2 linked regions of the Metabacillus sp. KUDC1714 genome follow. The protein of the gene in region 1 interacts with the protein of each later gene in a pairwise test. Links are inferred from orthologs where the notes say so. Each region holds a gene or a part of one and is shown on either strand. Other genes may lie near its edges. The genes, in order: asd and def.

What was found.
Region 2: the proteins of asd (region 1) and def interact in binary tests that used the Escherichia coli proteins (3 or more experiments, as listed by UniProt). The link is inferred for Metabacillus sp. KUDC1714 from one-to-one orthologs.

The regions. Positions count from the first base shown.
Region 1 is NZ_CP055263.1:4,355,887-4,359,074, forward strand. What follows is about bases 327-3,176. They hold asd (aspartate-semialdehyde dehydrogenase), read left to right. Parts: upstream 327-1,154; coding sequence 1,155-2,198; downstream 2,199-3,176. Other genes in these bases: dpaA (dipicolinic acid synthetase subunit A), read left to right, coding at 327-423; HUW50_RS20050 (dipicolinate synthase subunit B), read left to right, coding at 423-1,025; dapG (aspartate kinase), read left to right, coding at 2,265-3,176. Also shown: more of dpaA, read left to right, coding at 1-326; more of dapG, read left to right, coding at 3,177-3,188.
Region 2 is NZ_CP055263.1:4,251,726-4,254,961, forward strand. What follows is about bases 122-3,019. They hold def (peptide deformylase), read left to right. Parts: upstream 122-1,278; coding sequence 1,279-1,761; downstream 1,762-3,019. Other genes in these bases: priA (primosomal protein N'), read left to right, coding at 122-1,088; fmt (methionyl-tRNA formyltransferase), read left to right, coding at 1,767-2,720; rsmB (16S rRNA (cytosine(967)-C(5))-methyltransferase RsmB), read left to right, coding at 2,701-3,019. In the rest of the region: more of priA, read left to right, coding at 1-121; more of rsmB, read left to right, coding at 3,020-3,236. UniProt on the Escherichia coli protein: Removes the formyl group from the N-terminal Met of newly synthesized proteins. Requires at least a dipeptide for an efficient rate of reaction. N-terminal L-methionine is a prerequisite for activity but the enzyme has broad specificity at other positions.

The sequences.
Region 1 (3,188 bases):
CTAGGCCTTGGAAGAGTAGGAATGAGTGTTGCCAGAACATTCGCAGCATTAGGAGCAAAAGTGAAGGTAGGAGCAAGAGATACTGCACATTTAGCTAGAATTACTGAGATGGGACTTACACCATTTTCATTAGAAAACCTTCAAGAAGAGGTTGATGACATTGATGTATGTATTAATACAATTCCACATTTAGTTATAACTGCAAGGGTCATCTCAAATATGCCTGCACACACTCTAATCGTTGATTTGGCATCAAAACCGGGGGGAACTGATTTTCGCTATGCTGAAAAACGGGGAATTAAAGCTCTATTGGCACCAGGGTTACCTGGCATTGTTGCCCCTAAAACAGCAGGCCAAATTGTAGCTAACGTTCTTACACAGCTTTTGAATGATTTATTAATAGAAGGAAAGGGGTCTTCTTGATGAAGTTATCTGGAAAACGTATTGGATTTGGAATTACCGGATCACATTGCACATATGAAGAGGTATATCCACAAATTAAGTCATTATTAGATGAAGGTGCAGATGTAATTGCTGTTGTATCATATACAGTTAAAAATACAACAACACGTTTTGGAGTTGCTGGAGAATGGGTAGAAAAAATAGAAAAACTGACAGGTAATAAAGTAATTGATTCGATTGTAGCAGCAGAACCATTGGGTCCGAAGCTCCCACTTGATTGTATGGTAATTGCACCATTAACAGGTAATTCAATGAGTAAGTTTGCGAATGCATTAACTGACTCTCCAGTTCTTATGGCTGCCAAAGCAACATTAAGAACACATCGTCCTGTTGTAGTTGGGATTTCAACTAATGATGCACTTGGGTTAAATGGTGTAAATCTAATGCGTTTAATGGCTACTAAAGATATTTATTTTATTCCTTTTGGTCAAGATGCTCCTGATAAGAAACCTAACTCAATGGTTGCTAGAATGGAATCATTACTTGAAACAGTTCTATCTGCACTAGAAGGAAAACAATTTCAACCTGTTGTTGTCGAAAAGTTTCGCGATTTAGAAAAATAATTTAAAAATTCAATAAAACAAAAATAAATTTTTGAATCCATTCGACAATTAATGTGATAGAATAATACGTAAAAGATTTGAAGCTATTTTACATGTTTGTTTAAAATAGCTGGAAGGAGCTAGTGTTTAATGGAAGCAAAAGGTTATCATGTAGCAGTAGTCGGTGCAACAGGAGCGGTGGGGCAGCAAATGCTTCATACGCTGGAGGAACGTAATTTTCCAATTTCTAAATTAACTTTGCTTTCTTCTGAGCGTTCAGCAGGTACTAAAGTTACGTTCAGAGACGAAGAATATATTGTTCAAGTCGCAACTCCTGAAAGCTTTGAAGGAGTTCAAATTGCATTGTTCAGTGCTGGTGGAAGTGTATCTAAACAATTTGCACCAGAAGCGGTAAAACGTGGAGCAATCGTTGTTGACAATACAAGTGCATACAGAATGGATGAAAATGTTCCACTTGTAGTACCTGAAGTTAATGAAGAGGCTCTTAAAGATCATAATGGGATTATTGCAAACCCAAACTGTTCTACGATTCAAATGGTTGTTGCACTTGAACCAATCCGCAAGCAATATGGCTTAAATAAAGTGATTGTGTCAACATATCAAGCAGTATCTGGAGCAGGTGCAGCAGCAATTAGTGAATTAAAAGAACAATCTAAAGCCATCCTAAATGGTGAAGAATACACACCTGAAATTCTTCCTGTAAAAGGTGATGAACAACACTATCAAATTGCATTTAATGCAATTCCACAAATTGATAAATTCCAAGATAATGGCTTTACATTTGAGGAAATGAAAATGATTAACGAAACGAAGAAAATTATGACTATGCCTGAATTACACGTAGCAGCTACTTGTGTTCGCTTACCTGTTGAGACTGGACATTCAGAATCTGTATACGTTGAAATTGATCAACATGATGTAACAGCAGAGCAAGTTAAAGAACTATTAAAAGAATCTGATGGTGTGACACTTCAAGATGATCCTTCAAGACAAATTTATCCAATGCCAGCACATTGTGTAGGAAAGAATGATGTGTTTGTAGGTCGAATTCGTAAAGATTTGGACCGTGTTAATGGATTCCATATGTGGATTGTTTCTGATAACCTATTAAAAGGAGCAGCTTGGAACTCTGTTCAAATCGCTGAGAGCCTTGTAAAATTACAATTAGTTTAATCATTATTAGGAAGAGAGCATGGTTAACCAGCTCTCTTCTCTCACGTCTATAGTTGAGGTGTTACAATGAAAATTATCGTTCAAAAATTTGGTGGAACGTCTGTTAAAGATGCACACGGCCGAGACATGGCCTTAAACCATATAAAAGAAGCAATGTCAGAAGGCTATAAGGTTGTTGTTGTCGTCTCTGCTATGGGTAGAAATGGTGATCCTTATGCAACAGATACGCTGCTTGGTTTGCTGTATGGCGGAATTGAGTCGATTTCGAATCGGGAACAGGATATGCTCTTGTCTTGTGGTGAAATGATTTCTTCAATTGTATTTTCGAGTATGTTAAACGAGAATGATATTAAAGCTACAGCGCTAAATGGATCACAAGCAGGTTTTGTTACAAATGATGAACATACAAATGCGAAAATTCTTGAAATGAAGTGTGAGCGATTGCTTGAGACATTCGAAACTCATGATGTTGTAGTTGTGGCAGGTTTTCAAGGTGCTTCATCGACAAATGGAGATATTACGACGATCGGTAGAGGTGGAAGTGATACTTCTGCAGCCGCACTAGGTGCAGCATTAGATGCTGAATTTGTTGATATCTTTACAGATGTTGAGGGTGTCATGACTGCAGATCCACGAATTGTAGAAAATGCAAAACCTCTTTCAATTGTAACATATACGGAAATTGTTAATCTTGCATATCAAGGTGCTAAGGTTATCCATCCCCGTGCAGTTGAAATTGCAATGCAATCAGAAGTACCTATACGTGTTCGATCGACATATTCACAATCCTCGGGAACACTCGTTACATCAAATCACTCTAGAAAAAGAGGTAGCGATGTCCATGAACGACTTATAACCGGAATCGCTCATGTCTCTAATGTCACTCAAATAAAAGTGACTGCAAAAGAAGGACAATATGATGTACAAACTGAAGTTTTCAAAGCAATGGCAAAGGACGGTATAAGTGTTGACTTTTTTAATATAACTCCA
Region 2 (3,236 bases), 100 kb from region 1 along the record:
AGCTACTTACATTAAAGGAGCGAGTGAACAAAAGATCAATGCCTCAAGTTGACATAATCGATATGCGAGAGGAGTTAAGAAGTGGCAATCGGAGTATGTTTTCAACATCGTTAATTGAGAAATTAACCGAAAGACTAGAAAAAGGGGAACAGTCGGTTTTATTCCTTAACAGAAGGGGATATTCTTCGTTTGTTATGTGTCGAGATTGTGGTTTTGTTATCCAATGTCCACATTGTGACATTTCATTAACCTACCATAGACATGGGCAACAGCTTAAATGTCATTACTGTGGACACGAGGAACAGATGCCAAATGTATGTCCGGAATGTCAAAGTGAACATATTCGTTTTTTTGGAACAGGTACACAGAAAGTAGAAGAAGAATTAGTCAAGGTATTACCGCATTCGAGAATCATTCGAATGGATGTGGATACGACAGGGAGAAAAGGTGCGCATGAAAAGCTTTTAACAAGATTTGGTAACAAAGAAGCTGATATTTTATTGGGAACTCAAATGATTGCAAAAGGTCTTGATTTCCCAGATGTCACCCTTGTTGGTGTGTTAACAGCAGATACGATGCTTCACTTACCTGATTTTAGAGCCTCTGAAAAAACATTTCAGCTATTAACACAAGTAAGTGGTAGAGCAGGAAGACATGAGCTTCCAGGTGAGGTTATCATTCAAACTTATACTCCTGAGCATTATAGTATTCAATTGGCAAGTCAATATGATTATGACTCATTTTATAATCATGAAATGCAGCTTCGTAAAAATCATGCTTATCCACCTTATTACTATCTAGCCTTACTTACGGTCTCACATCCAGAAATAACAAAGGTTGTTTCTGTGACAGAGAAAATAGTTCAATTTTTAAGAAGAAATGTTGAAAATGAAACAAAGATATTAGGACCTGTAGCTTCACCGATCCCGCGGATTAAAGATAGATATCGATACCAATGCATGGTAAAATACAAACGGGAAAAAAACTTACATGAAACATTAAGAAAAATCATTGAACACTTTCAACAAGAAATGAGTTCAAATGACTTAATCATCGCAATTGATCTAAGTCCAAATACGATGATGTGAGTTGGACTTTTGTTTAATGAATAATAAAATTTTTATACTGTATAAGCGCTCGGTATTCAATGCCTAGCCTCTCGAGGTCATAAGTCTCACTAATGAATTGAAGGTAAAGAATGTATTCTATTCATTAGTGTCTTATTGCCCGAGGCTGAACAAGGCAATTGCGCTTTAGTGTATGTTTGGAGGAGTCTTTTTGGCGGTAAAACCAATCGTTATGTTTCCGGCAGATGTTTTAGAAACACCTTGTGAAAAGGTAACTATTTTTGATCGGAAGCTAACAAAGCTTTTAGCAGATATGTATGATACGATGATTGAAAATGATGGTGTTGGACTAGCAGCACCACAAATAGGAATTTCACAGCAAATAGCTATTGTTGATATTGATGATCATAATGGAACAATAGAATTAATCAATCCAGTTATTGTTGAAGAACGTGGTGAACAAACTGGACCTGAGGGATGTTTAAGCTTTCCTGGTCTGTACGGTGAAGTAACGAGAGCAAACTATGTAAAGGTTAGAACATTTAATCGAAAAGGAAAAGTGAAAATCATTGAAGCTGAAGGATTTCTTGCTCGAGCGATCCAACATGAAATGGATCATCTTGAAGGAGTGTTATTCACAAAAAAGGTAGAAAAATACTTAGAAGAAAATGATTTAGAAAGTGCGGAAGGATGACACGTATGACAAAAATCGTATTTATGGGAACACCTGATTTTTCTGTGCCGATTTTACGGAGTCTTGTAAAAGCAGGCTATGATATTGTTGGTGTTGTAACCCAACCAGATCGACCAAAAGGGCGTAAAAAAACTCTTACTCCGCCACCAGTAAAAGTAGAAGCTGAGAATCATGGTATTAAAGTGTTACAGCCTGAAAAGATTCGAAATGAGGTTGAGGATGTTCTTTCATTGGAGCCAGACCTTATTGTCACGGCAGCTTTTGGACAAATTTTACCAAAGGAATTATTAGAAGCGCCTAAATTTGGCTGTATAAATGTACATGCTTCACTTTTACCGGAATTAAGAGGTGGTGCACCAATTCATTATTCTATTCTTCAAGGGAAAGATAAAACAGGAATCACGATCATGTATATGGCAGAAAAACTTGATGCAGGTGATATCCTTACTCAGGTCGAGATTAGAATTGAGGAGCGAGACACAGTTGGTTCATTACATGACAAGCTCAGCGAAGCAGGAGTAAGGCTTTTGTCTGAAACAATTCCTCAATTACTTGCAGGAAAGCTCACACCAAAAAAGCAGGATGATTCAAAAGCAACCTTCGCCTCTAATATTAAACGTGAGCAAGAAAAGATTGATTGGACCAAAACAGGGGAAGAAATCTATAACCAAATTAGAGGTCTTAATCCTTGGCCTGTTGCGTTTACCACATATGAGAATCAACCTCTCAAGGTATGGTGGGGAGAAAAGATGCCGAGTAAAAACGATTCATCTCCGGGAACAATTATCGGAATTGATCAGGATGGTTTTGTTGTCGCAACTGGAAATAAAACAGCGATAAAAATCACTGAACTTCAACCATCTGGTAAAAAGAAAATGAGTGGAGAAGACTATTTGAGAGGGACAACAATTTCCGTAGGGAATAAATTAGGCGATGATGATGAAAAAACAACCAAATAGTGTACGAGATGTAGCAGTAGAAATCTTATTACAAGTTGAGAAAAATCAAGCATATAGTAATTTGCTTTTAAACTCAATGATAAAAAAACATAAAGTAAATGAGAAGGATATAGCATTACTCACCGAAATCGTTTACGGAACATTGCAAAGACGTGAAACACTCGACTATTTTTTAGCAGGCTTTTTAAAAAAGGCAAAAAAAATTGAGGCTTGGGTACAAATTTTATTAAGGATCTCCATTTACCAAATGGTTTATCTTGATCGAATCCCAGAAAGAGCAATCTTTTTCGAGGCAGTAGAAATTGCGAAAAAACGAGGTCATAAAGGGATTGCTGCTTTTGTGAATGGCGTGCTCAGATCTGTTCAACGAGAAGGTCTACCTACATTTGATGATATATCTGATTCTGTGGAGAGACTAGCAATTAAAACAAGTCACCCCTCATGGCTAGTTGACAAATGGGTAAAACAATTTGGTTATGAAGAAACCGAAAAAATGTGTGAAGTAAATTTAATGCC